Regions from separate parts of the Streptomyces sp. NPDC057287 genome, predicted to be linked through region 3. Evidence: riboswitches for the same ligand, from Rfam matches in the RefSeq annotation. Region 3 holds a riboswitch; each other region holds the start of a gene.

Region 1 (7,095 bases), on a different contig from region 3:
GATGCGTCGCGCCAGCGAGGCCGCCGCCCCGGCCGGGTCCGCCGCCTCGGTGATCGCCCGGACGACGACGACCCTGCGCGCACCGGCGTCCAGCACCTCGTCGAGGTTGCCCGCGTCGATCCCGCCGATGGCGAACCACGGCCGCGTGGTGCCGAGCGACGCGGCGTAGCGCACGAGGCCCAGGCCCGGGGCGTGCCGGCCGGGCTTGGTCGGGGTGGGCCAGCAGGGACCCGTGCAGAAGTAGTCGACGCCCTCCTGGGCGACGGCGGCGTCGACCTCTGCCTCGGCATGGGTGGAGCGCCCGATCACCACGTCGCCGCCGACGACTCCGCGGGCGGCGGGCACGGGCAGATCGCCCTGGCCGAGGTGGAGCACGTCGGAGCCGACGGCATGGGCGACGTCCGCCCTGTCGTTCACCGCGAGGAGCGCGCCGTGGCGCTTGCAGGCGTCGGCGAACACCGCGAGGTGTTCCAGCTCCTCGGCCGCCTCCATGCCCTTGTCGCGCAGCTGCACGATGTCCACTCCGCCGGACAGCGCGGCGTCGAGGAACTCGGGGAGGTCTCCCTGCCGCTTACGGGCGTCCGTGCACAGGTAGAGCCGGGCGCCGGAGAGCTGGGAGCGAGGAGCGGACATGGTGATTTCCCCCGTCGGTACGTCGATGGATCACTGATGCGGCGAAGCGTCGCTCGTACGGCGCCCCGCCCGGTACGTGGATGAGCCGCCGTGCCCGCGGACACCGGTGACGCGGAGTGCGGGCCGTGTGTGCCACGGCCCGCACCCGCTCACGGCTCTCCCGTCAGACGGCGAGCGCCTGGGCCCGGCGCTTCACCTCCGTACCGCGATTCTCGCTCAGGGCCTGCGCGGGGGTGCCGGGCAGGGTCGGGTCGGGGGTGAAGAGCCAGTCCAGCATCTCTTCGTCGTTGTAGCCGTCGTCCCTCAGGAGCGTCAGGGTCCCTGCGAGACCCTTGACCACCTTGTCGCCGTCGATGAAGGCGGCAGGCACCTGGAGCGTCCGGTTCTCACCACGGCGTACGGCGATGAGCTGGCCTTCCTTGACCAGCTGGCGTACGCGCGTCACCTCGACATCGAGCATTTCCGCGATGTCGGGAAGGTGGAGCCAGGCGGGGACGAGAGCATCGATCTTTGCGTCAATTCCGGTCACAAGGACAAGCGTGCCATCCCGGACCGACAGTCGGTAGCCGGGCCGGGCGCACGAGGCCGTGCCTGACCCTAGAGGGCCGTCGATTTCAGCGGTACGGAGGAGTCCGCGGCCCGCTCCGGATCGATTCGCGCGCCCGCTTCGACCAGCTTGCGCCCCTGTGCCAGGTCGCGCGGGCGGCCGACGGCCAGCAGCGCCACCAGGACCCCTCCGCGCAGCCAGCAGACCGTCCAGGAGGGCTCCTGCGGGTCGCCGCGCCACAGCAGGGTGTCGGCACCGGCGTGATGGCCGGCGTACTGCACGAAGCGCCCGAACTGCTCGGACCAGAAGTAGGGCACCGGGTCGTACACCCTGGCCACTCCGTCCGCGAGCGCGGCGGCGACCGTCCGGGGCCCCTGGAGGGCGTTGTCCCAGTGGTGGACCATCAGCCGCTCCCCGTAGCGGGCGGACGGGAAGGAGGCGCAGTCACCCACCGCGTAGACGTCGGGCAGCGAGGAGCGGAGGGAGCTGTCCGCGATGACCGAGCCGTCCGGGCCGAGCGCGATGCCCGAGTCCGCGAGCCAGGCGGTGGCGGGCCGGGCTCCGATGCCCACGACCACCGCTCCGGCGGGGACCACCCGGCCGTCCGTGAGGTGGACGGCGCCCTGTTCGACCCGGGCGACCCGAGCGCCGGTGAGGAGCTCGGCTCCGCTTTCGGCGTACCAGGCCGCCATCGGAGCGGCGACCTCGGCGGGCATGGTGCCCGCCAGGGGGCGGTCGGCGGCCTCGACGACGGTCACCGCGCAGCCGACCGCGCGCGCGGCCGTGGCGAACTCGGCCCCGATCCAGCCCGCCCCGACCACGACCACGTCGTGCTGCCGCTCCAGGACGGGCCGCAGCCGCGCGGCGTCGTCGAGGGTGCGGAGCAGGTGCACGCCGGGCACGCCCTCGGAACCGGGCAGACCGACGGGTTCCGCTCCGGTGGCGAGGACCAGCACGTCGTAGGCGACGGGCCCCTGCTCGGTGTCCAGTTCGTGCGCTCCGGCGCGCAGGCCGGCCACGTCGAGCCCCAGGCGCAGCGTGATGCCCAGCGCCTCGAAGTCGACGTCGAAGGCGGAGTCCTCGGCCTTCCCGAGCAGGACCGCCTTGGACAGGGGCGGTCTGTCGTACGGCTGGTGGGGTTCGGCGCCGATCAGGGTGACCGGTCCCGTGAAGCCCTGTTCGCGCAGGGCCACGGCCGTCTGCACGCCGGCCATGCCCGCGCCCACGATCACGACTCCGCGCGACGCGTGTTCCGTCGCCTCGTCCTGCGTCTGCTCGCTCACCCGTCCACCCTAATCACCTGACGCGAGGTCAGTCGGCGAGCTCCTCCACCACGCTCGTCCCGCTGCCCTCCCGGGACTCCCACTCCCAGCTCTCGTCCAGGCGGACACGGCCGTCGGCGAGGTCCGTGACGGCCGATACGCAGTGCCCCGAGGAGGTCGTCCCGTCCGGCTTCAACTGGACGTAGCGGAAGTCCAGGGTGTCCGCCTCCCGGGTGCCCACGAGATGTCCGCGGACGATGTCGCCGCCCTCGTACTCGGCCCAGATCCGGCCGTCCTGCTCGTGGTAGGTGAAGCGGGTCCGGGTGCCGACCTGTCCGGGGGCCTGGTCGGCGACCGGGGAGAGGACGAGTCCGTCGAGCGAACGGGCCATGGGGGCGGCTCCCTTACTGACTGCGGCCGGCGGGGTCTAGGCTGGCCACCGTAAGACACTCGCGGGAGTCCGGACGCACCGGGCTGAGAGGGAGGCTGACCGGCCTCCGACCGTACGAACCTGATCCGGGTCATGCCGGCGAAGGGAGGGGCTGGACGCCCATGCGCATCTCCGCACAGAGTTCCGACGTCCTTGTCGTCGGGGGCGGCATCATCGGTCTGGTGACGGCCTGGCGGTCCGCCCAGCGCGGCCTGGGCACCACACTGGCCGATCCGGACCCCGGCGGCGGGGCCGCCCAGGTGGCGGCCGGGATGCTCGCCGCCGTCACCGAGCTCCACTACGGCGAGCAGATGCTGCTCGGCCTCAACGTGGCGTCCGCGGCGCGCTATCCGGAGTTCGTGAGCGAGCTGGAGGAGGCGAGCGGGCAGGAGACCGGCTTCCGCGCCTGCGGCACGCTCTCCGTGGCGCTGGACTCCGACGACCGCGCGCATCTGCGGGAGCTGCACGCCCTGCAGCTGCGTTCGGGGCTGGAGTCCGAGTGGCTCACCGGCCGTGAGTGCCGGCGCCTGGAGCCGATGCTCGCACCCGGCGTGCGCGGCGGGCTCCGCGTCGACGGCGACCACCAGGTGGATCCGCGGCGGCTGGCCTCGGCGCTGGTGACGGCGTGCGAGCGGGCGGGGGTGGTGTTCCGCCGCGCCTGGGTCCAGCGGCTCTCCGTCACCGGCGGCCGTGCGACGGGAGCGGTCCTGGCGGACGGTACGGAGCTCGCGGCCGGCCAGGTGGTGCTCGCCGGAGGCAGTCTGAGCGGCCGGCTGGAGGGGATACCCGAAGCGGTCGTGCCCCCCGTACGCCCGGTCAAGGGGCAGGTCCTGCGGCTGACAGTGCCTCCGGCGTACGCCCCCTTCCTCAGCAGGACGGTGCGGGCCGTCGTGCGCGGCAGCCACGTCTACCTCGTGCCGCGGGCCAACGGTGAGCTGGTGGTGGGGGCGACCACGGAGGAGCTGGGCTGGGACACCACCGTCACCGCGGGAGGGGTCTACGAGCTGCTGCGGGACGCCCACGAACTGATGCCCGGCATCACCGAGCTGCCGCTGACCGAGACGCGGGCCGGCCTGCGTCCCGCCTCCCCGGACAACGCGCCGCTGCTGGGCCCCACAGCGCTGGCCGGCCTCCACCTCGCCACCGGGCACCACCGCAACGGGGTGCTGCTGACCCCCGTCACCGGAGACGTGATGGCCCACGTGCTCACCACCGGTGAGCTGCCCGAGCTGGGCCGTCCCTTCGCACCGCGCCGCTTCGCCCCGGCCGGTGCCCTCCCGGGGCACTCCCCGGCCCCGTCCCCCGAAGACACCGACCCCGCGCAGCAGGAGCAGCCCGCATGACACAACCCGCGCCTTCCGCAGACCCCGTCCAGGTCTCCGTCAACGGGGACCACCGCACCGTCCCCGCCGGCACCTCGCTGGACACCCTGGTCGCGGCGCTGACCAGAGCGCCCTCCGGGGTCGCCGCCGCGGTCAACGAGGCCGTCGTCCCCCGTGGCCAGTGGTCGGCCACCGCCCTCCTCGACGGCGACCGCGTCGAGGTCCTCACCGCCGTCCAGGGAGGCTGACCATGTCCGACGATCTCTTCACGCTCGGGTCCACCGCGTTCACGTCCCGGCTGATCATGGGGACCGGCGGGGCTCCCAGCCTCGACGTGCTGGAACGCTCCCTGATCGCCTCGGGCACGGAGCTGACGACCGTGGCGATGCGCCGGCTCGACCCGACCGTGCAGGGCTCGGTCCTCTCCGTACTGGAACGCCTCTCCATCCAGGTCCTGCCGAACACCGCGGGCTGTTTCACCGCCGGCGAGGCCGTGCTGACCGCGCGGCTGGCCAGGGAGGCGCTGGGCACCCACTGGATCAAGCTGGAGGTGGTGGCCGACGAGCGGACCCTGCTGCCCGATCCGATCGAGCTGCTGGACGCCGCCGAGATCCTCGTCGACGACGGCTTCACGGTCCTGCCGTACACCAATGACGACCCGGTCATGGCCCGCAAGCTCCAGGACGTGGGGTGCGCGGCGATCATGCCGCTGGGCTCGCCCATCGGATCCGGGCTCGGCATCCGCAACCCCCACAACTTCCAGCTGATCACCGAGCAGGCCGAGGTCCCCGTGATCCTGGACGCGGGCGCGGGGACCGCGTCGGACGCGGCGCTGGCGATGGAGCTGGGCTGTGACGCCGTGATGCTCGCCTCGGCGGTGACCCGGGCGCAGGAGCCCGAGCTGATGGCGGCCGCGATGCGGTACGCGGTGGACGGCGGACGGCTCGCCCACCGGGCGGGGCGGATCCCCCGCCGCCATTTCGCCGAGGCCTCCTCCCCCACGGAGGGCCGCGCGGTGCTGGATCCGGAGCGTCCGGCTTTCTGATCCGGAGACCGGCGGGCGTAGCCGGTCACGGCACGTGCGCCCTGACACCGGCGGGCGTCCCCGGGTCACAGCGCGCGCATCCCGACACCGGCGGGCACCCCCCGGTCACAGCACGTGCATGCCCCTGTCACGGCTCCGCACCGGATCGGCCCCTGGGAGCCCCGGCCCATCCGTGGTGTCCGTGGCAGCTCGTAGACTCGCCCCGTGGACACGACCCTCCAGGACCCCTTGGTCGGGCAGCTGCTCGACGGCCGCTATCGCATCGATGCGCGCATCGCCGTCGGCGGTATGGCCACGGTCTACCGGGCCGTGGACACCCGGCTCGACCGGGTGCTCGCCCTCAAGGTGATGCACCCGGCGCTGGCGACCGACGCCGCGTTCGTCGAGCGCTTCATCCGCGAGGCCAAGTCCGTCGCCCGGCTCGCCCACCCCAACGTGGTGGGTGTCTTCGACCAGGGCGCCCAGGGCGCGTACGTCTACCTGGCGATGGAGTACGTCGCCGGGTGCACCCTGCGTGACGTCCTGCGCGAGCGGGGGGCGCTGCAGCCCCGTGCCGCCCTGGACATCCTCGAACCGGTGCTGGCCGCCCTCGGCGCGGCGCACCGCGCGGGATTCGTCCACCGCGACATGAAGCCGGAGAACGTCCTGATAGGGGACGACGGCAGGGTGAAGGTCGCGGACTTCGGACTCGTACGCGCCGTGGGGACCGCCACGGACACCACCGGCTCGCTGCTGGGCACGGTCTCGTATCTCGCCCCGGAGCAGATCGAGCAGGGCACGGCCGACACCCGCTCCGACGTCTACGCCTGCGGTGTGGTGCTCTACGAGATGCTGACCGGCGGCAAGCCCCACGCCGGGGACACGGCCGCCCAGGTCATCTACCAGCACCTCAACCAGGACGTCCCCGCGCCGTCCGGTGCCGTCCCGGGCCTGGCCGCCGGTCTCGACGACCTGGTGGCCGTCGCCACGGCGCGCGACCCCGAGCTGCGTCCGGCCGACGCGGTGGCCCTCCTCGCGAGGTCCCGCGAGATACGCGCGGACCTCACCGAGGAGCAGCTCGACGCGGTTCCCCCGCAGGCGATCGCGGAGGTGCACGACGCCGCCGAGGACCGTACGAGCGTGATCCCCAGGGTGATCCCGGCCGGCCAGGGCACCGCGCACCACACCAGCCGGCTGGAGATGCCTCCGCCCGGGGCCGGGGAGCCGGGGCGCCGGCGACGTGGGTCCTTCGCGGTCCGCGGCCGGCGCGGGACGGTCGCCGTGCTCGTCGCCGTCCTGCTGGTCCTGGGGCTCGGAGCGGGTGTCTGGTACATCAACTCGGGTCAGTTCACCCGGGTCCCCTCGCTCCTGGGCCGGACCCAGAGCGCCGCCGAGCAGCGGCTCTCGGACGAGGGCCTCGACCTGAAGGGCGTCGAGCGCGCCTACAGCGACACGGTGGAGCGCGGCACGGTCATCAGCAGCGATCCGGGCTCCGGCGAGCGGATCCGGGGCAACGACGCGGTGAAGCTGGTGATCTCGCGCGGCCCGGAGATCGTGAAGGTGCCCGACGTCGAGGGCCTCGCCCTCGCCGACGCCCGGCGCGAGCTGAAGAAGACGGGCCTCGCGCCCGGGATGGTGACCCGGGAGTTCAGCGAGGAGATCGACCGGGGCAAGGTGATCCGTACGGATCCGCGCGTCGGCACCGAGCGGCACCCCGATTCCGCGGTGGCCCTGGTCGTCAGCAAGGGCAGCCCGGTCGACGTTCCCGACGTCACGGGACTCTCCGTCGAGGACGCCAGGGCGGCGCTGGACGAGGCCGGTCTCGAGAGCGAGGTGCTCACCGAGCGGGTCGATTCGGCCGAGGCCGCCGGCGAGAT
Region 2 (7,095 bases), on a different contig from region 3:
CCGACGAGGTCGACTACAAGATCCCGGGCAACGACGACGCGATCCGCTCCGTCACCCTGCTCACCCGCGTGATCGCCGACGCCGTCGCCGAGGGCCTCATCGCCCGCTCCGGTGCCGCGACCGGTGACTCGAAGCCGGGCGAGAAGGCCGCCGGCGAGCCCCTCGCCGAGTGGGAGCGTGACCTGCTCACGGGCGAGAAGAAGGACGACGCCGAGGTCCAGTCCTCCGCCGAGACCGAGAAGGCCGCCGACGCCGAGCCGGCCGCCGCCGCCGCCGACGAGCAGGCTGCCGAGCAGGCCGAGGCCCCCGCCGCTGCCGAGGCCCCCGCGGCCGAGGCGCCGGCCGCGGACGCCGAGCAGGCCTGACACCCGTCAGTCACGGCTGAATGACGGCGGGGACGGTGCTCTGGCACCGCCCCCGCCGTTCACCCGTAGATCTTTCAGACTTCGAGAGAGAAACAGACTCATGGCGAACTACACCGCCGCTGACGTCAAGAAGCTCCGCGAGCTCACCGGCGCCGGCATGATGGACTGCAAGAAGGCGCTCGACGAGGCCGACGGCAACGTCGACGGTGCTGTCGAGGCGCTCCGCATCAAGGGCCAGAAGGGCGTCGCCAAGCGCGAGGGCCGTTCCGCCGAGAACGGTGCCGTCGTCTCCCTCGTCTCCGAGGACAAGACGTCCGGCGTCCTGCTCGAGCTGAAGTGCGAGACCGACTTCGTCGCCAAGGGTGACAAGTTCCAGGCCGTCGCCAACACGCTCGCCGCCCACGTCGCAGCGACCTCTCCGGCCGACATCGAGGCGCTCCTGGCCTCGGAGATCGAGCCCGGCAAGACCGTTCAGGCGTTCGTGGACGAGGCCAACGCCAACCTCGGCGAGAAGATCGTCCTGGACCGCTTCGCGCAGTTCGACGGTGCGTACGTCTCCGTGTACATGCACCGCACGATGCCCGACCTCCCGCCGCAGATCGGCGTCATGGTCGAGCTGGACAAGGCCGACGCCGAGCTGGCCAAGGGCCTCGCGCAGCACATCGCCGCCTTCGCGCCGAAGTACCTGTCCCGCGAGGACGTCCCCGCCGAGATCGTCGAGGCCGAGCGCCGCGTCGCCGAGGAGACCACGCGCGCCGAGGGCAAGCCCGAGGCCGCGCTCCCGAAGATCGTCGAGGGTCGCGTCAACGGCTTCTTCAAGGAGGCCACCCTCCTCGGACAGCCCTACGCGCTGGACAACAAGAAGTCCGTCCAGAAGGTCCTGGACGAGGCCGGTGCCACCCTGAAGCGCTTCTCGCGCATCAAGGTCGGCATCTGAGTCCGTCCGCGAACAACGGTGGACCCGATATAGGGTCTGGTGCAGTCGACGGCCGCACTCATGCCGGACGACCGCAGATCTGACGAGGAGGCCATTGCCGCTGAGGGACACCAGACCCACCGGCAATGGCCTTCTTCGTATGTGCACGAGGAGAATTTCCATGGACAAGGGCGCGGACGCCACCCAGGCCGACCACAAGCGCGACGACAAGGTTTCCGGGCGCTTCATGCTGAAGCTCTCCGGTGAGGCATTCGCCGGCGGCGGCGGCCTCGGCGTCGACCCCGACGTCGTGCACACCATCGCCCGCGAGATCGCGGCCGTCGTACGCGACGGCGCGGAGATCGCGGTGGTCATCGGAGGAGGCAACTTCTTCCGTGGTGCCGAGCTCCAGCAGCGCGGTATGGACCGGGCCCGGTCCGACTACATGGGCATGCTCGGCACGGTCATGAACTGCCTGGCGCTCCAGGACTTCCTGGAGAAGGAGGGCATCGACTCGCGCGTCCAGACCGCCATCACCATGGGTCAGGTCGCCGAGCCGTACATCCCGCTCCGCGCCGTGCGGCACCTGGAGAAGGGGCGCGTCGTCATCTTCGGCGCCGGCATGGGCATGCCGTACTTCTCCACCGACACCACGGCCGCCCAGCGCGCCCTGGAGATCGATGCCGAGGCACTGCTCATGGGCAAGAACGGGGTCGACGGGGTCTACGACTCCGACCCCAAGGCCAACCCCGACGCGGTGAAGTTCGACGCACTGGAGTACGGCGAGGTGATCACCCGTAATCTCAAGATCGCCGACGCCACCGCCATCACGCTCTGCCGCGACAACCAGCTCCCGATCCTGGTCTTCGAACTGACGACGGAGGGCAATATCGCCCGCGCGGTCAAGGGTGAGAAGATCGGCACGCTCGTGAGTGACCGGAGCACCCGGGCCTGACGGCCCGAACGATGGACAACGGCCTGCCGGTCGGACACCGTGCAGGTGAGGACGCGACGCAGGAACCGCAGGACCCGACGATGCCGGGTCCGCTCAAGACACGCAGGAGCACGTGGTGATCGAAGAAATCCTCCTCGAGGCCGAGGAGAAGATGGAGAAGGCCGTCGTCGTCGCGAAGGAGGACTTCGCCGCGATCCGCACCGGCCGTGCGCACCCGGCGATGTTCAACAAGATCGTCGCCGACTACTACGGCGCACTGACCCCGATCAACCAGCTCGCCTCGTTCTCGGTCCCCGAGCCGCGGATGGCCGTCGTGACCCCGTTCGACAAGACGGCGCTGCGCAACATCGAGCAGGCGATCCGTGACTCCGACCTCGGCGTCAACCCGAGCAACGACGGCAACATCATCCGTGTGACGTTCCCGGAGCTCACGCAGGACCGCCGCAAGGAGTACATCAAGGTCGCCAAGACCAAGGCCGAGGACTCCAAGATCTCGATCCGCTCCATCCGCCGCAAGGCCAAGGAGTCGCTCGACAAGCTCGTCAAGGACAAGGAGTCCGGCGAGGACGAGGTCCGCCGCGCGGAGAAGGAGCTCGACGACACCACCGCGAAGTACGTCGCGCAGGTGGACGAGCTGCTCAAGCACAAGGAAGCCGAGCTGCTCGAAGTCTGATGAACGACTCTTCCTGGGGCGCCCCGCAGGGAGCCGGATACTGGAGCGCGCCCGAGATGGGGGCCGCTCCGGCGGGTCCTGCATACGATGTGCACGGCGCCCAGCAGACTCGGCCCATGCCCATCGTGCCGGACGTTCCCGACGCAGGTAGAGACGCTGACGACCGCGACGACCGGAACGGGGACGCCGCGCGCGTCAGCGGCCCCCTGTTCCGTGACGAGAAGCCGCAGGAGCCCATGCCCACCCCGCCGCCGTCCCCTCCGCAGAAGAAGCGTGCGGGGCGTGATCTGCGTGCCGCCATAGGGGTCGGCGTCGGTCTCGGTGCCCTCGTCGTCGGCTCGCTCTTCATCGTGAAGGCCGTCTTCGTCGGCGTGGTCGTGCTGGCGGTCGTGGTCGGTCTCTGGGAGCTCACCTCCCGCCTCAAGGAGCGCAAGGGCATCAACGCTCCTCTCGTGCCGCTCGCCGTCGGCGGCGCCGCGATGGTGGTCGCCGGTTATGTGCGGGAGGCGGAGGGCGCCTGGGTCGCCATGGCGCTCACTGCCCTCGCCGTGCTCGTCTGGCGGATGACGGAGCCGCCCGAGGGCTACCTCAAGGACGTCACGGCCGGTGTTTTCGCCGTGTTCTACGTGCCCTTCCTGGCGACGTTCGTCGCCATGATGCTCACCGCGGACGACGGTGCGTGGCGCGTCCTGACGTTCCTCCTCCTCACCGTGGTCAGCGACACCGGCGCGTACGCAGTGGGCTGGCGCTTCGGCACGCACAAGCTGGCCCCCCGTATCAGCCCCGGGAAGACCCGCGAGGGCCTGTTCGGTGCGGTCGGTTTCGCCATGGTGGCCGGCGCCCTGTGCATGGAGTTCCTGATCGACGACGGGACCTGGTGGCAGGGCCTGCTGATGGGCCTCGCGGTCGCAGCCAGCGCCACGCTGGGCGACCTGGGCGAGTCCATGATCAAGCGGGATCTGGGCATCAAGGACATGGGCACGCTGCTTCCCGGTCACGGCGGCATCATGGACCGGCTCGACTCGCTCCTGCCGAGCGCGCCGGTCGTGTGGCTGCTGCTAGTGCTGTTCGTCGGATCCGGCTGAGGCCCTCGGTTCCGCGTCGCGTTCTCACGAAGGGCCCGCCGTCCACGGCGGGCCCTTTCGCATGCGCCGGTTCGAGTCGCTGCACGCGAGCCTTTCGCCGGGTCGGCCGATGCGGATGCCCACGCCGATGCGGATGCCGACCCGAGACCGTCTCGGGCGGGCATCCTCTGCATGCGGCACGGTCGGCCCCGGCTCACAGACGCACGTACGCATATTCGAATTCAGCTCCCTCTCAGGCGGCCGATCGCACGGCCTGCCGCCGTGCGATCGGTCACGGTCGCCGTGGTCCGCCGGGCCGTCCCAGGGCCGCCCACGTCGGCCGATGCCGACCGTGGGGACTCGGCGGCGCCGGCGGAGGTCCCAAGGACCACGGCGTGTCTGTAACACTGGAGGAACCATGCCTAAGCCCGGAGAACTCACTTTCGTCGCGCCCCGTGGAGCCAAGCGGCCGCCGCGGCACCTCGCCGACCTCACGCCCGACGAGCGCAAGGAAGCAGTCGCCGCGACCGGCGAGAAGCCCTTCCGCGCCAAGCAGCTGTCGCAGCACTACTTCACGCGGTTCGCGCACGACCCGGCGGAGTGGACCAACATCCCGGCCGCCGCGCGCGACAAGCTGGCGGAGGCGATGTTCCCGGACCTGATGTCGGTCATGCGCCACATCAGCTGTGACGACGACACCACCCGCAAGACGCTGTGGAAGCTGCACGACGGCACGCTCGTCGAGTCCGTCCTCATGCGGTATCCGGACCGGGTGACCATGTGCATCTCGTCCCAGGCGGGCTGCGGGATGAACTGTCCGTTCTGCGCCACCGGCCAGGCCGGGCTCGACCGCAACCTGTCGACGGCCGAGATCGTGCACCAGATCGTGGACGGCATGCGGGCGCTGCGCGACGGCGAGGTCCCGGGCGGGCCGGCACGGCTGTCGAACATCGTCTTCATGGGCATGGGCGAGCCGCTGGCCAACTACAAGCGTGTGGTCGGGGCGATCCGCAGGCTGACCGACCCGGAGCCGGACGGCCTGGGGCTCTCGCAGCGCGGGATCACCGTCTCCACGGTGGGCCTGGTGCCGGCGATGCTGCGCTTCGCCGACGAGGGCTTCAAGTGCCGCCTCGCGGTCTCGCTGCACGCTCCGGACGACGAGCTGCGCGACACCCTCGTGCCCGTGAACACCCGCTGGAAGGTCCGCGAGGTCCTGGACGCCGCGTGGGAGTACGCCGAGAAGTCGGGCCGCCGCATCTCCATCGAGTACGCGCTGATCCGCGACATCAACGACCAGGCGTGGCGGGGCGACCGGCTGGGCCGGCTGCTCAAGGGCAAGCGGGTGCACGTCAACCTCATCCCGCTGAACCCGACCCCGGGCTCCAAGTGGACCGCTTCGCGGCCCGAGGACGAGAAGGCGTTCGTCGAGGCGATCGCCGCCCATGGCGTGCCGGTCACGGTCCGGGACACCCGCGGCCAGGAGATCGACGGAGCGTGCGGGCAGCTGGCGGCCTCCGAGCGCTGAGGCGGTTGCGGGGGACCGGCCCGAACCGGCCGGTCCGGCGTGATCCGGCCGGTGTAGCCTGGCCCCCGAAATCAACTTCATATTCCGGCAGGGGAGCGCCACAGCGCTGAGAGTGCGGCACCGAGGACAGGTCGGCCGCAGACCCTCTGAACCTCGCCCGGGTCATTCCGGGTAGGAAGTTCGGACCTTACTCAAGCTGTTGCGCCCTGCCCGCTGAACGAGCGGGCGGGGCCGCGTCTCTTCCTGGTCACCTCCAGGAGGAATCACATGAACACCACCACGAAGTACGCGGCGACGGCGCTGGCCGCCGTGCTCGGAGTCACCGTGCTCGCGGGCTGCGGCGGTTCCGACGACAAGGCCTCCGGTGACACGGGGGCCGGCTCCAGGACCGTCACGCTCGTCAGCCACGACTCGTTCAACGCCTCGGACGCCGTCCTGAAGGCGTTCACGAAGGAGACCGGCTACAAGGTCAAGGTGCTCAAGAGCGGTGATGCCGGAGCCGCGCTCAACCAGGAGATCCTGACCAAGGGATCCCCCCGCGGCGACGTGTTCTTCGGCGTCGACAACACCCTGCTCTCCCGCGCCCTGGACAACGGCCTGTTCACGCCGTACGAGGCGAAGGGTCTCGACCGTGTCGCGGCCGACGCCCAGCTCGACGCGGACCGCCACCGGGTCACGCCCGTCGACACCGGCGACATCTGCGTCAACTACGACAAGAAGTACTTCGCCGAGAAGAAGCTCGACCCGCCGAAGTCCTTCGACGACCTCCTGAAGCCCGCGTACAAGAACCTCCTCGTCACCGAGAACGCCGCGACCTCCTCGCCCGGCCTCGGCTTCCTCCTCGGCACCGTCGCCACCTACGGCGAGACCGGCTACCAGGACTACTGGAAGAAGCTGAAGGACAACGGGGTCAAGACCGTCGACGGCTGGGAGCAGGCCTACAACGACGAGTTCTCCGGTTCGGCCGGGGGCAGGAAGGCCGGCGCGGACCGGCCGCTCGTCGTCTCGTACGCCTCCAGCCCGCCCGTCGAGGTGCTGTACGCCGATCCGCAGCCCACCGAGGCCCCGACCGGGGTCGCCACCGGTACCTGCTTCCGTCAGACCGAGTTCGCGGGCCTTCTGGACGGTGCGAAGAACGAGGCGGGCGGCAAGGCCCTGCTGGACTTCCTGATCAGCAGGCCGTTCCAGGAGGACATGCCGCTGAACATGTTCGTGAACCCGGTTGCCGAGGACGCGAAGCTGCCGGAGCTCTTCACGAAGTTCGGCGCGACCGTCGACAAGCCGACGACGGTGGCCCCGGAGAAGATCGCCAAGAACCGTGAGCAGTGGGTCCAGTCATGGTCCTCGCTCGTCGTGAAGTAGCCGCGCGGCACGCGCGCGGGGGGAACGCGGTGCGGCTCGGTCTGATGGCCGTGCCCGTCGCGTTCTTCGCGCTGTTCTTCGCCTACCCGGTCGTCGCGATCGTCGGCCGGGGGCTGAAGGCCGAGGGGGACTGGCAGTTCGGCCGGATCGGCACGGTACTGAGCCGGCCGGACATCCTGGACGTCCTCTGGTTCACGACCTGGCAGGCCCTCGCCTCCACCGCGCTCACCCTCCT
Region 3 (7,095 bases):
TTCATCCGGGAACGCAACATGTCCGTCGGCCTGTACGCCCTGGACGCCGGGGCGCTCGATCCGCAGGAGCCGCACGGGCAGGACGAGGTGTACTTCGTCGTCAGCGGGCGCGCCTCGATCACGGTCGGCATGGAGACCACGCAGGTGGGGCGGGGGAGCGTCGTCTACGTACCCGCGGGGACGCCCCACAAGTTCCACCACGTCACCGAGGACCTGCGGGTCATGGTGATCTTCTCCCCGCCGGAGGGCTGAGCACCGCCCGGGGGACTCCACCGGTCCGGAGCTCTCCCGGGCCCCGCCGTTCCCTAGGGGATCGTTCAGGGGACTTCAAGGGATCCCGGGCCCCCGCCGGCCACCCCCGCGCCTCTAGCATCGGAGCAAGGAACTCAGAGAGACGAGGTAGCGGCGATGGCGGTGCGGGAGATTTTCGCGGGGATGCCCTGGTGGGTGAAGTGGGTCGCGGTGCCCCTCATCGCGATCGTGGTGTTCGGCGGGCTCATCGCCAGCGTGGTCGGGTTCGTCATCGGCCTGCTGTTCAAGGCGCTGGTCTTCGTCGTCCTCGTGGGCGGCCTGGTCTTCGTCGTGCGGAAGTTCATGTCCTCGTCCGAGCGCAGCGACTGGTAGCGCGGGCGGGGCGGCGTGCCGGATCACGCGGCGCCGGGGGGCCGCGTGACGGGTGGCCCACCCGTTGATTAGCCCAGCTGAGCTAAGTCCAGGACGAAACCTCTCCCGTGACTGTGTGTGCCGATACAGTGGCGTACCGCTGCCGCCAGCTGGGAAATGACGGTCCGTCACCATCCTGCCCAGTGGTTTGTGCGACCGTCCGGTCTCCGGACCCCAGGCTCGCGGCGGGCCCGTGGGGGCGGCCTCCGCGGGAGGGCTGACAGCCCGTCACCATGCCTGGGGGTGACCTGTGACCACGGCATCGAGTACCGCTGTCCCGACGTTGATCGGTTCGGTTCAGCGGGCGCTGAGACTTATGGAGGCTGTGGGCACCCATCGGGACGGGGCGCCGGCGAAGCAGCTCGCCAGGGAGGCCGGCCTTCCCCTTCCCACCGCCTACCACCTGCTGCGGACCCTGACCCATGAGGGTTATCTGCGCAGGGAGAACGGCGTCTTCCTGTTCGGGGCCGCAGCCGAACGGCTGGGTGGGGGCCCGGCGACTCCGCGTCCCGGAGTGATCGTCGACTCGCTCGCCCACTGGGCGGACGTCATCGGTGCCCCTGTGTACTGCGCCCTGTACAAGGATGGCGAGATCGAGATGGTCGCCGTCGCCGATACCCCTGCCGTGCCCGCGGTGCACGAGTGGGCCTCGTTCCGTGAGACAGGGCATGCCCACGCCCTCGGCCAGTGCCTCCTGGGGCAGCTCGACGAGCGGGCGCGCGAGGACCATCTGGACCGGCACCCCGTCCGGCCGCTGACGCGTTACTCCGTAAGGGACCGTCAGGCGTTTCTGAAACGACTGAGATCGATGAAGCGTACGGAACCCGTCGTCGAACGGCAGGAGTACGCCATGGGAACGGTCTGTGCGGCCATTCCGATCACCGTGGGGTCGGCCGTGGCGGCCATGGCTGTTTCTCTCCCCTTGCACCAAGAAGAACGGTTGCTCCCCGCAGTCGAACAACTACGCTGTGAAGTGACCACCCTCTTGCGCTCGTTCGTGTTCTCTATCAGTATCTGAAAAATCACTCCTTGTGATCTGCTATCGCGTGCATCACGATGGCGTCAATAGGGCCATGGGGGATCATTCCTGGCCAGATTCATCTACTGCGGGGTTGAACGATGCGCGAGTCGGTTCAAGCAGAGGTCATGATGAGCTTCCTCGTCTCCGAGGAGCTCTCCTTCCGTATTCCTGTGGAGCTCCGGTACGAGGTCAGCGATCCGTACGCGATCCGGATGACCTTCCACCTGCCGGGCGACGCCCCCGTCACCTGGGCATTCGGCCGCGAGCTGCTGCTCGACGGGCTCAACAGCCCCAGCGGTGACGGCGATGTGCACATCGGCCCGACCGAGCCCGAAGGTCTGTCGGATGTGCACATCCGCCTTCAGGTCGGCGCGGACCGTGCGCTCTTCAGGGCCGGCACGGCACCGCTTGTGGCATTTCTCGACCGGACGGACAAGCTGGTGCCACTGGGGCAGGAGCACACGCTGGGTGACTTCGACGGGAATCTGGAAGAGGCGCTGGGCCGCATCCTCGCCAAGGAACAGAACGCCGGCTGAACAGGAAGGCCCGGCTGAACATCGAACACCGGCGGACCGGGGCCGTGCGTACGGTGCCTCGGCTCACGCCTTGCGGCGTCGGCCCCTCCCGGTCCGCGCGGGTGCAGGAGCTCCGGCTTCCGCGCCGAGCCCCGTGCGGTCCGCGGAGACCACCAGGGCCGCGAGCACCGTCGTCACCGGCACCGAGGCGACCAGCCCGATCGACCCGACCAGCGTCCGGACGATCTCCTCCGCGACCAGTTCGCTGTTGGCCACCGTGCCCACGCTGCTCTGCGCGATCGAGAAGAGCAGCAACAGGGGAAGCGCCGCGCCGGCGTAGGCGAGCACGAGCGTGTTGACGACCGAGGCGATGTGGTCGCGCCCGATCCGGATGCCCGCCCGGTAGAGCCCGCGCACGCCCATGGTCGGGTCGGCCTGGTGCAGTTCCCAGACCGCCGATGTCTGGGTGACGGTCACGTCGTCGAGCACACCGAGCGAACCGATGATCACACCGGCCAACAGCAGGCCGCTCATGTCGATCTCCGGGTACAGCCCGTGGATGAGGCCGGTGTTGTCGTCCGTGTTGCCGGACAGGCCGGCCCAGCCGATGAACAGGGAGCCCAGCAGCCCGATCAGCAGCAGCGAGATGAGTGTGCCGATCACGGCCACCGAGGTGCGCGCCGTCAGACCGTGACAGGTGTAGAGCGCGATCAGCATGATGGCGCTCGCCCCGATCACGGCGACGACCAGTGGATTCGAACCCTGCAGGATCGCCGGAAGGATGAACAGGGTCAGCACACCGAAGGAGACGGCGAGCGCGATCAGCGCCATCAGCCCGCGCAGCCTGCCCACCACGACCACTGCGAGGGCGAAGATCCCCGCGAGCAACGCCATCGGCACCGTGCGGTCGACATCGGTCACCGAGTACTGCAGATCCCGCGGCGCGTCCGGCGCATAGGCCACGACCACCCCCTGGCCGTCGTGCAGTTGCCGCGGCGCATCGGGCTGGACGACCTCCACGAACGTACGGCCCTTGTCCGCACCGGTCGTCACCTCGACCGTGGCCTTCTTGCACCGGCCCGACTGCTCGTTGACGGCCTCCCGGCCCGAGGCGGTGGAGGTGTCGCCGGTCGCCGGCACCTGTGAGGCGTTGACGTCCGCGCAGTCGACCGCGACGACCTTCGTCACCCGCCCGTCCTGGGTCTGCCGGTCGAAGCCGACGCCGGTGCGCTCGTGGGCGGGTGCTCCGCCCGGCCAGAAGGCCACGAGGCCGACCAGGACAGCGGTGGCGAAGGGGATCACCACGGCCGCGATGACCTTGCGCAGGTGCTTGGACACGGGTGCGGCGGGGCCGTGGCTGTGTGAGTGGCCGTGCGCATGACTCTGCGTGCTGCCTGATGCGGGGCCGTGGGGTTCGGGGGCGCTTCCGGGGGACGTCACCCGGCGATCATCCCAAGAACAGGGGAGGCCCTCTGGCCAGCACGCCAGATGGGAGGTTAGCGTGGAGGCACATTTGTACACGCGGGAGCTCGGAGCACCGGGCTGAGAGGGCGCTGACCTCCGTATATCCGTACGGGACACGCTGCGCCGACCGCCGAACCTGTTACCGGGTAATGCCGGCGTAGGGAGTAGGTCTGATGACCACAGCGGACGCACGCACGCCTGCCTCGACGCAGAATGCGCGGAATGCGCAGGATGCGGAGAACAACGAGGCCGGGAAGTCCATCGGATGGCACAAGGGGTACGTCCAGGGCACGCGCCCGGATCTCCGTGTGCCGGTCCGTCAGGTGCACCTCACCAACGGCAAGGACGTGACGCTGTACGACACGTCCGGGCCGTACACCGATCCCACCACCGACACCGACGTACGCCGCGGGCTCGCCCCGCTCCGTGAGAACTGGATCATCGCGCGCGGGGACACCGAGGAGTACGCGGGCCGTCCCGCGCGTCCCGAGGACGACGGGCTCAAGCACACCTCGCCGCGAGGCGGTCTGCGCAACCTCGACGCGGTCTTCCCCGGGCGTCCGAGGCAGCCCCGGCGCAGCCGTGACGGCAGGCCCGTCACGCAGCTCGCCTACGCCCGCCGCGGCGAGATCACCCCGGAGATGGAGTACGTCGCCATCCGGGAGAACGTCGAACCCGAGGTCGTGCGCGAGGAGATCGCCGCGGGCCGGGCCGTCCTGCCGGCCAACGTCAACCACCCGGAGATCGAGCCGATGATCATCGGCAAGCGCTTCCTGGTGAAGGTCAACGCCAACATCGGCAACTCCGCGGTCACCTCCTCCATCGAGGAGGAGGTGGACAAGATGACCTGGGCCACCAAGTGGGGTGCCGACACGGTCATGGACCTCTCCACCGGCCGCAACATCCACACCACCCGCGAATGGGTCCTGCGCAACTCCCCCGTGCCGATCGGCACCGTCCCCCTCTACCAGGCACTCGAGAAGGTCGACGGCCGGGCCGAGGAGCTGACCTGGGAGATCTACAAGGACACGGTGATCGAGCAGGCGGAGCAGGGCGTCGACTACATGACGGTGCACGCCGGTGTCCGGCTGCCGTACGTCCCGCTGACGGCCCGGCGCAAGACGGGCATCGTCTCGCGCGGCGGTTCGATCATGGCGGCCTGGTGCCTGGCGCACCACAAGGAGTCGTTCCTGTACGAGCACTTCGAGGACCTCTGCGAGATCCTCGCGGCCTACGACGTGACGTACTCGCTGGGCGACGGCCTGCGCCCCGGCTCCATAGCCGACGCCAACGACGAGGCGCAGTTCGCCGAACTCCGCACGCTCGGTGAGCTCAACACCGTTGCCAAGCGGTTCGGCGTCCAGACGATGATCGAGGGCCCGGGACACGTCCCGATGCACAAGATCAAGGAGAACATCGACCTCCAGCAGGAGATCTGCGAGGAGGCGCCGTTCTACACGCTGGGCCCCCTGACCACCGATGTCGCTCCGGCGTACGACCACATCACCTCGGGCATCGGCGCCGCGATGATCGCCTGGTGGGGGACGGCGATGCTCTGCTACGTCACGCCCAAGGAGCACCTCGGGCTGCCGAACCGTGACGACGTGAAGACAGGCGTCATCACGTACAAGATCGCCGCTCATGCGGCGGACCTCGCCAAGGGGCACCCCGGGGCGCAGGAGTGGGACGACGCCCTGTCCGACGCCCGCTTCGAATTCCGCTGGGAGGACCAGTTCAACCTGGCGCTCGACCCGGACACCGCGCGGGAGTTCCATGACGAGACCCTGCCGGCCGAGCCGGCGAAGACGGCTCACTTCTGCTCGATGTGCGGGCCCAAGTTCTGCTCGATGAAGATCTCCCACGACATCCGGCGGGAGCACGGGGACGGACAGGCCGAGATCGAGGCGGGGATGGCCGAGAAGTCCAAGGAGTTCGCGGCGGCGGGCAACAGGGTCTATCTGCCGATCGCGGACTGACTTCGGCCGCACGCCCCCTGTGGGCGACGGTGCCGTCCCCGCCGCCACGGCGGGGGCGGCACCGGGCCGTGCCGGATCGCTCCGACTGCCGCTCCGGACCCGGCCGGATCACTCCGGCTGGTGCTCCGGGCCGCCGAAGTCCGGGCTGGTGAAGTCCGGGCTGGTGAAGGTGGGACGCGGGCCGGCCGAGGGGCCGTCCTCCGGCCCGGAGAAGTCCGGTCTGCTGTAGCCGATCTTCGGGATCCGGTTGGCCGAGCGGTGGGGTGTCCGCGACGCGGGCCCCGCCGTCGGGTCGGCCAGTGCGTCCCGGAGGAAGGGCAGGATGCCGCGCTCCAGCAGGGCGTGGCGCCAGGCCTCCCGGGCGCGTGCGACGTCCTCCGGCTCCTCCTCCTCGTCCACGGCGGGCAGCGCGGTGGCGCCGTTGCGCAGCGCGGTGACGAGGAGCCCCACCGCGGCGGCCAGGATGGCGGCGGCGGCGACGGCCGCGAAGAACCAGCCGGCGGCGACCATGGTTGCGGCGAACGCCGGGGCGGGGTCGAGTGCCTTCAGCAGGTACCCGATCAGCAGGAATATCAAGGCGGCGGCACCCGCGAGGACGGGCGCCAGCACGGTGATCACCGCCAGGGTCCCGGCGCCCGTGGGATCGGCCTCGTCCGTCACCGGCCCCAGGACCGATGTGCCGTCGTCCGTGTCGCCCGGCCCGCGGAGCTCGCCGCGGACCTGCACGTAGTGGTCGTACTCGGTGGCGGCCGCCGCCGTGATCAGGGGCGTGGCCTCGAGCGCCATCGTCCGCAGCTGTTCCGTGTTGAGACGGTCGCCGACTCCGTCCAGATCCGGTCGTTCATGAGCATGACGCAGCGCGTCGGCGAGGATCCGCTCGTACTCGGGGCGGTCCTCGGCCAGCAGGTGCGGAGCGCTTTTCATCTGCATCCCCCGATGCTCCGTAGGGCCTGACCGACCGTGCGGGCCGGGCGATCGGGCGGAAACGGAGGAGAGCCTGCCACTGATACGCCGATGGTAGAGCGCCTACGGCACGCGGTGACAGGGGGTTTCCGGAAATAGGCCCAGGCGTCGACGGAGTCGGGTCGTGATGCGTTTTCCCCGGCACCCGTCAGTCATGCAGGGGAAGCTGGACGACCAACAGCTTTCCGGCCATGGTCACCCCGCCGTCCATGGCGATGGCGAGGCCCTCCGCGTAGACGTGCGGGCCGTCCACCACGGGGCGTTGCGTGTCCTCGCCGTCCTCCGACCCGACCTCGCCGAGCAGGTACGGAATAGGGCTGTGACCGTGGACGACGCGCTGCCCGCCGTAGGTCGACATCAGTTCGCGGACGGCCTGTGCGCCGCCCTCGTCCCGGAAGGCGAACCGCTTGGTGAGCTTGCGGAAGAGGTCCCAGCACTCGTCGGCGTCATTCCGCGTGAGAATGGCGTGCACCGTGTCGTTGACGTCCTCGAT
Region 4 (7,095 bases), on a different contig from region 3:
AAGGGAGACGTTCTCGGCCTTCGCAGCATCTACTGAGCAGGACGCGTCAGTCGAGGAGATGAAGTGAACTGCGCTCGCCGTGCCTCCGGAGTCGCGCTCACGGCGGTCATGCTGATGTCGGTGACCGCGTGTTCCTCGGGCAGCGACAGCGACGGAGGCTCGGCGTCATGTGCCTACCGCGTAGCTTACGAGGGGCGGGTGTACCGGGAAGTCTCGAAGACGGACGGCACGGCAGGGCAGAAGCTCGGCTCCGCGACAGTCCCTCCCTGCGACGAGAACAGCGGTGGTGACAAGGTCGAGCAGGAAGTCGTGACGGTCTACGCGGTCAACGGTGTCTCTTCCGAGATCGCTGTCGCGGTCGGGGACGGTTCCGGCGGGAGAAGGGTTGTCGCCGCGTACTCCGGCATGGAGGTTCCCTCCGAGATCAAGAAGCTGATCGACGACAACTGAGTTCCCGATTCCTTGGGCAGGGCCTTCTGACAGGCCGGGATCACCATCCCGGCCGAAGCTTCACCAGGAGGCCCTGCCTTCGCCTTCGTCCGGCCACTGATCGACGCTGCGGGCTCCCTGGGCGTCGGACATTCTTTAACGGCTCGGTGACGTGAAGATGGATTCGTCGGCCGACCGATGCCGTGCAGGAGTTCAAGGCGACCAGCGGGACAGGAGAGGGCGGCACTCCGGGCGAACCTGCCTCATGTCGAATCCGGGAATCATTGTGAGAACGAATTGACGTGAGAGAGATCGCTCCGGATGTCCCGAAGATGCGGAGGAGGCTTGCCGGTTCTTCTCATCCGCCGTGCATGATCGGTCGTCGTGTTATGCGGGGGTGCCCTGTCGGTCGGTGCCCGGGAAGGGGGGAGCGGTCTTCTCGTGATCGGCATTCGAGGCTGTTGAGGATGGGTGGGCACACCGAGGGAGATCGGCGCGAGATTTCTTTCGCTGGTATGCCGCAATCAAACCGAAAAGCGCTCCCGGAGCGATGAGGACAGCAGTCCACACGGCTATTTTTGGGCCGCCGCCACCCATCGTGATGAGCCAGATTGTCCACGCACTCAGAGCAGTCAGTGCTGCTGCGACTCCCCAGAGAAAAACTCGGACCAAAAGTCGACCTGCTCTGGCCGCGAAACCGATGAATATCGAATTGTCCGGCACCATGAAAGTCCGCCCACCCCTAAGAATCGATACTTCTCAAAGGTAAGGTCCCACCTTCCCGGCAGAGGGCCGGAGTTGAGTGACGTTAGTCACTTCGAATGGCGTGCGATTGAGGCTTGGCGGCCTGCATGGGGGAGAAAAAGGAGTGAGGTTCCCTCCTGTGCCTCCTATGCCTCCGATTCCTCTTACCGAACCTGCGCATGGCCACGGATCCCGCGAGGGGGAAACAGGATTCCCCTCCGGAGCGGAGCCCTCGCGCAGTATGCACGTATCGGGATCGTCCCGCCCGTCCCACCGGGCATCCCCGGGTAGAGTTGTCCTGACCTGGGGAAACCTGTTTTCTGAGGGCATTTTGTGTGTGGCGGACGGCGCACGGAGGCGGGCATTCGTCCTCGACCCCCGAGCGCTGTCCGTGCGGAGGATTTCGGTGGCGAGCGAGGGGACCGTGATGAGCGAACCGATGAAGCCGGAGGTCGAGGTTCCGGAGGGTGATGTGCCCACCGAGCTGACGATCCGGGACCTCGTGGTCGGGGACGGACCCGAGGCGCAACCGGGCAGGGTCGTCCAGGTTCACTACGTGGGGGTCACGTTCGCGTCCGGAAGGGAGTTCGACTCCTCCTGGGAGCGGGACCGGCCCTTCAAGTTCGCTGTGGGCGGTGGCAAAGTCATCAAGGGCTGGGACCGGGGAGTGCGGGGAATGAAGGTCGGCGGCCGACGCGAGATCATCGTTCCCCCGCGTCTCGGCTACGGCAAGCAGTCGCCCTCCACTCTGATCCCGGCGGGCTCGACACTGGTCTTCGTCGTCGACCTGCTCACGGTCGTGGGCGGCCCGCCGGAGCGAGGCCCGGCCTGACCGGCCGGCCGGACCGGGCGCATCCGAGAGGCCCGTCGGTCCACACGTGAGTACGGCATCACGCCGGGAACCTCTCGGCGCGCAGCGGGGACCCGAGCTGAGCGGGGATCACTTCACAGAGGTCGGGGCCCTGTCCGTGGCTGGAGGGGAAGCGTGCTCGGGGCTGCGGGCCGCACCGTGGTGCGGCGCAGGGCAACCCCGCGTCGGCCGGAGTCAGTAGAGCGTCCGCCAAGCGCCGCGCGGCCAGGCCAGTACCGCGAAGACCTGTGCCGCGGCGGCCTGCTCGATGACCTGGGTGGTCCCGCTGTCGTCGAAACGCATCAGGCCGGTGGAGCTGTCCCGTCGCTCGGACCAGATGTGGTCCGCGTAGTCGGCCATCGCCCGCCGGTAGACGGATCCGCCGGTCACCGACTCCAGGAGCAGCAGGTTCTTGAAGAAGATCGAGTTGAAGAAGACGGGCTGGGTGTGCAGCCTGCCCTCGGTCACGTAGTGCGTGTACGCGGCCTCGGCCGTACGCCGGGCCTGGTTCAGGTATGCCCGGTCGTCGGTCGCCCCGTACAGCAGGACGCCTACGCCGACCGGGACGCCCTGGTTGTAGGACCAGATGGTCCGGTCGACCGTGCCCGTCAGGTCGAGGCTGTCGTGGTAGAGGCCCTCGGGGGTCCGCAGATGGGCGTTGGTCCAGTCGTAGAAACGCCTGGAGGACTCCAGGTAGCGGGACCTGCCGGTGATCTGGTGGAGCCGCAGGCCGAGTTGGGCGCCGGGCATGTTGGAGACGGTGTTACGGCTGTGACTCCAGTCGGCCTGGGTCCAGAACACTCCGCCGGGGGCGGGGTGGTCCGGGTCGGTGTCCCAGCCCGACTCGACCAGCGTGAAGATCTCCTTCGCGCGGTGGAGCGCGGCCCGGTCGCCGGTCTGCAGGTGGAGCTGGGCCTTGGCCAGTCCCACCCACTCGTTGTCGTCGTAGAACATGTCGCCACCGCCACCGTGCGGCGCGACCGGGTAGGAGTCGTAGCCGGGGAGGCCGGTGGTGCCGCCCGCCGCGTTCCAGTACAGCTCCTGCGCCCGGGCGCGGACGGCCAGGGCCGGTGCGTAGCGGTGGTCCACGAAGGCCAGGTCGAGGGCGGCCACGTGGACCTGGGAGAGCGGCCATTCGTAGGAGTACGGACGGTCGTCGGGGGCGGCCGGGTACTGCTCGCGTACGAGCCCGGTGCCGTCCGCCGTGTCGAAGTACTCCTTCAGGGCGTCGTAGGTGCTGCGCGCACGCGAGAGGGAGCGGGAAGAGGACGGGGCACCGGCGGGGGCCACTGCGGACGCTTCGGTGGTGGTCGCGGCGGCCAGCGCGGCGAGAGAGGCACCGAGGACCTGACGGCGTGAGGGGGACCAGCGCATACGGGGCTCTCCTGTTCGAGGCGCGGAGTGCGGGACCTGACAACGTTGTCACGAGGGTGCGGAGGCGTCAACGGCCAGGACGGACAAGGGCGGTGAGTGATGTGCATGGCCCCGGCCCGCGCGCCGGTCACCCTCGGCCCGCGCGCCGGTCACCCTCGGCCCGCGCGCCGGTCACCCCGCGGCCCGCGCGCCGGTCACCCCGCGGCCGGGCCCGGTCGGCCGCCCGGTTATCCTGGCCGCCGAACCGGACACGGGGTGCCCCGCAGGGGCTGAGAACACACCCGTCGAACCTGAACCAGTTAGTACTGGCGGAGGGATGTCTTCATGCCGTTGCCGTATACCCCCGACGACCGTGCGGTCGCGAAGCAGGCAGTTCCTGCCCCACGTCCCGCTTTCGGGGGCCGCATGCCCGCAGCCCCCGGCGATCTGCGGATCGAGACGCACGGGATAGCCCCCGTTCCGGAGGACCGGCGTTACGGCCGCGCCGGCAGGCTGTTCACCGTCTGGTTCGCCCCCAACCTCACCATGACGGGTGTCTTCACCGGCACCGTGGGCATCGCCCTGGGCCTGGACTTCGCCACTGCGCTCGTCGCCGTCGTGCTGGGCACGCTCGTGGGGGCGGTGCCCACCGCCTTCCTCGGGACCTGGGGAAGCCGGACCGGGGTCGGTCAACTCCCGCTCGCACGGTTGGCGTTCGGCAGGGGCGTCGTGCTGCCCGGAGCTTTGCAGTGGCTGTCCTCGATCGCCTGGGACGCGCTGATCGGCCTGTTCGGAGGGGACGCGCTGGCCCAGCTGTTCGGCTGGCCCTTCTGGCTCGGCGTGCTGGTCATGATGGCCGCCCAGGGTGCGCTCGGCGTGCTGGGGTACGAGGCGATCCACCGGCTCCAGACGGTGATGACGTTCGCCCTCGCCGCTGCCTTCGCCGTGCTCGCCGTCAAACTGCTGGACGGCGTCCAGCCCACTGCCTCCGGCACCGTGCACGGCGGCGACCGGGCGGGCGCGTTCGTCCTGACGTGCACGATCGCCCTGAGCCTGGCGCTGTCGTGGGCCCCCTACGCCAGCGACTTCAGCCGCTATCTGCCGCCCACCACGTCACGGCCGCGCATGTTCTGGTGCACGCTGCTGGGCATCAGCGTCTCCTTCGTGGCGGTCCAGACGCTCGGCCTGTGGGGCGCGTCCGTCCTCACCGACCAGACCGCGCGCGGGATCGACACCCTTCTGGGCGGGGGAGCGCTCGGGGCGTTCGGTCTGCTCGCCGTGGCGCTCGCCGCGCTGTGCAGCAACGCCATGAACGACTACAGCGGTTCCCTGGCGCTGCAGACGATGGGGGTGCGCCTGCCACGCCCCGTCGCCGCCGCCCTCGCCGCGGCGCTCGGTTTCCCGCTCGTGCTGTGGATGCACGCGGCCGACACCACGGCGCGCTTCCAGAACGTGCTGCTCCTGGTCGGCTACTGGATTCCCGGCTTCGTCGCGATCGTGGCCGTGGACTGGACGGTGCGGGCCAGGGCCCGCGGAGGCGCACCGATCGACCTCGCCGCCGAGAGCGGCCGCGACCGGCCGTGGTGGCCGGCGCTCACCGCCTTCGTGGCCGCCTTTGCCGCGGCGGTGCCGTTCATGAGCACCGGCCTGTACGTGGGCCCGGTGGCGGAGGCCCTGCACGGAGCCGACCTCGCCTATGGGGTGGCGTTCCTCGTGGCCCTGGCGCTCTACGCCCCGCTGCGGCTGCGCCACCGCTCCTGACGGGTTCGCGGCCACCGCTGACGGGGAGCGCGGTCCCAGGCATTCGCGCATGTGGCTGCCCCGGGCGGGCCCCGGAACACGGCCCCGTCCGGATGCCTCCACGTGCTGACGAGGCGTGGAGAGGAGATCGTGGGGCCATGGTCCGCACCGCGGTCGTCCTGGCCGGCCCGACAGCCGAGTTCCGCGCTCCTCCGACGGAGCGCGCACGCCCATCCGGCGGAAGCGGCAGCGGCGGGAGCGGAGGACGCCTGCCGGGGCCGGGAGGCCCTTCGTACGCACGAAGCCCCGGCAGGCTCGGGGAGGCTGCCGGGGCGATCGTCAGAGGGAGAGATGGTCAGTGGTGGCCGTGCGCGGTGTCGGAGGCTCCGCCGAAGAGCCGCGCGACGGCGCGGAAAGGCAGGGTGACGACGGTGGCGATGGCCCCGCCGATGGATCGGAGAACGTCTGCGATCGCCTTCAGCATGTGTTTCCTCCCTCTCGATGCCACCGCGGCGCTGGGAGGCCGCGATGTGCTGTTGACAAGCGCGTGCCCGCTCGTCCCGGGAGGAAACTCATCGCCGTTCACGGGGTCCGTGCACGTCGCCGACGGCGCAGCCGGTACTCCCGGGTGAGGACCACCTGGCGCAGGCACGGGTAGGCGGACGGAACGCCCTGGACACGAGAAGTGAGGAACGCATGGAAATCGGATACAAGCTCGCTGCCGAAGCGTTCGGCCCGGCGGAACTCGTACGGCAGGCGGTCCTCGCAGAGCAGGCGGGCTTCGACTTCGTCGAGATCAGCGATCACTATCACCCCTGGCTCGACAACCAGGGGCATTCACCCTTCGCCTGGACGGTGCTGGGAAGCATCGCGGCCAAGACCTCCAGGATCGGGCTGGCGACCGGTGTCACGTGCCCCACCGTCCGCTACCACCCGGCGATCATCGCTCAGGCGGCGGCAACCCTCGCGCTGCTGTCGGAGGGCCGCTTCGTCCTGGGCGTGGGCTCGGGCGAGCGCCTGAACGAGCACGTCGTCGGGCACGGCTTCCCCGACACGGTCCTCACACGGCACGAGATGCTCAGGGAGGCCCTGGAGATCATCCGGCTGCTCTGGAGCGGTGGATACCGGTCCTACGAGGGCAAGCAACTGCGCCTGGAGGATGCCCGCGTGTTCGACCTTCCCGACGAGCTGCCCCTGATCGCGGTGGCCGCCAGCGGCAAGGTGTCGACACGGATCGCCGCGGAACTGGGCGACGGGCTGTTCGCCACCGAGGACAAGCCGGAGATCGTCCAGGACTACCGTGCCGCGGGTGGTGACGGGCCGCGCTACGCGGAGGTGCCGATGGCCTGGGCCCCCGACGAGCACACCGCGGCGCAGGCCGCCCTGGAGACGTCACGCTGGGCCGTGACCGGGTGGAAGGTCATGAGTGAGCTGCCCAATCCGGTCAACTTCGAGGCGGCGACCACGACGGTCCGCGAGCAGGACATCCTGGAGAAGTTCGCGTGCGGCCCCGACCCCGCCCGCTACACCGAGGTCGCACAGAAGTTCGTCGACGCCGGGTTCGACCGGCTCGTCATGCAGAACGCGGGCCCGGATCCCGATGGCTTCATGGAGTTCTACAGCCGCGACCTCGACGAACGCCTGAGGCGGCTGAGCCCGGACACCGCACACGCCTGAAGCGGGCCGATGCGGGCAGGGCAGGCAGGGCGGGCCGGTCCGTGTCGCGCGATCGGGCCGCCGCCCCGTCGGGCGACAGGTCCGGCGGCCCTGGAGCCGGCCGGCCGCCGGGGACGAAGGACGAGTGCGAAGGAAGGAGGCGAACATGCCAGGCGCAGCGATCTTCGATGTGGACGGCACGCTGACGGACACCAACCACCTGCATGTGGTCGCGTGGTGGGAGGCGTTCCGGCAGGCCGGGCACGCCGTGACCATGGCGGACATCCACCGTGCGATCGGCCTGGGTTCCGGGGATCTGATAG

The links. Region 3 has a riboswitch for thiamine pyrophosphate ahead of thiC (phosphomethylpyrimidine synthase ThiC). Riboswitches for the same ligand answer to the same signal wherever they lie in the genome.
Region 1: it holds a riboswitch for thiamine pyrophosphate, as region 3 does, so the genes downstream of both, thiO (glycine oxidase ThiO) here and thiC (phosphomethylpyrimidine synthase ThiC) in region 3, are expected to answer to the same signal.
Region 2: it holds a riboswitch for thiamine pyrophosphate, as region 3 does, so the genes downstream of both, ACFUNE_RS08750 (thiamine ABC transporter substrate binding subunit) here and thiC (phosphomethylpyrimidine synthase ThiC) in region 3, are expected to answer to the same signal.
Region 4: it holds a riboswitch for thiamine pyrophosphate, as region 3 does, so the genes downstream of both, ACFUNE_RS00500 (purine-cytosine permease family protein) here and thiC (phosphomethylpyrimidine synthase ThiC) in region 3, are expected to answer to the same signal.

Annotation. Positions count from the first base shown of each region.
Region 1 covers NZ_JBHUYV010000007.1:279,629-286,723, reverse strand. The annotation lists gene thiE (thiamine phosphate synthase) at 1-633, opposite strand, end outside; gene ACFUNE_RS16480 (Rv2175c family DNA-binding protein) at 797-1,162, opposite strand; gene ACFUNE_RS16475 (NAD(P)/FAD-dependent oxidoreductase) at 1,231-2,463, opposite strand; gene ACFUNE_RS16470 (hypothetical protein) at 2,492-2,833, opposite strand; TPP riboswitch at 2,885-2,997, shown strand; gene thiO (glycine oxidase ThiO) at 2,995-4,215, shown strand; gene thiS (sulfur carrier protein ThiS) at 4,212-4,442, shown strand; gene ACFUNE_RS16455 (thiazole synthase) at 4,445-5,239, shown strand; gene pknB (Stk1 family PASTA domain-containing Ser/Thr kinase) at 5,444-7,095, shown strand, end outside.
Region 2 covers NZ_JBHUYV010000003.1:484,034-491,128, forward strand. The annotation lists gene rpsB (30S ribosomal protein S2) at 1-365, shown strand, start outside; gene tsf (translation elongation factor Ts) at 466-1,302, shown strand; gene pyrH (UMP kinase) at 1,463-2,236, shown strand; gene frr (ribosome recycling factor) at 2,352-2,909, shown strand; gene ACFUNE_RS08740 (phosphatidate cytidylyltransferase) at 2,909-3,994, shown strand; gene rlmN (23S rRNA (adenine(2503)-C(2))-methyltransferase RlmN) at 4,392-5,498, shown strand; TPP riboswitch at 5,578-5,694, shown strand; gene ACFUNE_RS08750 (thiamine ABC transporter substrate binding subunit) at 5,766-6,860, shown strand; gene ACFUNE_RS08755 (ABC transporter permease) at 6,905-7,095, shown strand, end outside.
Region 3 covers NZ_JBHUYV010000008.1:167,704-174,798, forward strand. The annotation lists gene ACFUNE_RS17720 (cupin domain-containing protein) at 1-252, shown strand, start outside; gene ACFUNE_RS17725 (DUF5326 family protein) at 415-624, shown strand; gene ACFUNE_RS17730 (IclR family transcriptional regulator) at 914-1,681, shown strand; gene ACFUNE_RS17735 (SsgA family sporulation/cell division regulator) at 1,783-2,220, shown strand; gene ACFUNE_RS17740 (YibE/F family protein) at 2,284-3,639, opposite strand; TPP riboswitch at 3,711-3,844, shown strand; gene thiC (phosphomethylpyrimidine synthase ThiC) at 3,837-5,639, shown strand; gene ACFUNE_RS17750 (hypothetical protein) at 5,748-6,569, opposite strand; gene ACFUNE_RS17755 (metallophosphoesterase) at 6,751-7,095, opposite strand, start outside.
Region 4 covers NZ_JBHUYV010000001.1:94,986-102,080, reverse strand. The annotation lists gene ACFUNE_RS00520 (matrixin family metalloprotease) at 1-36, shown strand, start outside; gene ACFUNE_RS00515 (DUF6281 family protein) at 64-450, shown strand; gene ACFUNE_RS00510 (FKBP-type peptidyl-prolyl cis-trans isomerase) at 1,601-2,005, shown strand; gene ACFUNE_RS00505 (glycoside hydrolase family 76 protein) at 2,219-3,397, opposite strand; TPP riboswitch at 3,639-3,731, shown strand; gene ACFUNE_RS00500 (purine-cytosine permease family protein) at 3,722-5,137, shown strand; gene ACFUNE_RS00495 (LPFR motif small protein) at 5,472-5,600, opposite strand; gene ACFUNE_RS00490 (TIGR03557 family F420-dependent LLM class oxidoreductase) at 5,813-6,793, shown strand; gene ACFUNE_RS00485 (HAD family hydrolase) at 6,939-7,095, shown strand, end outside.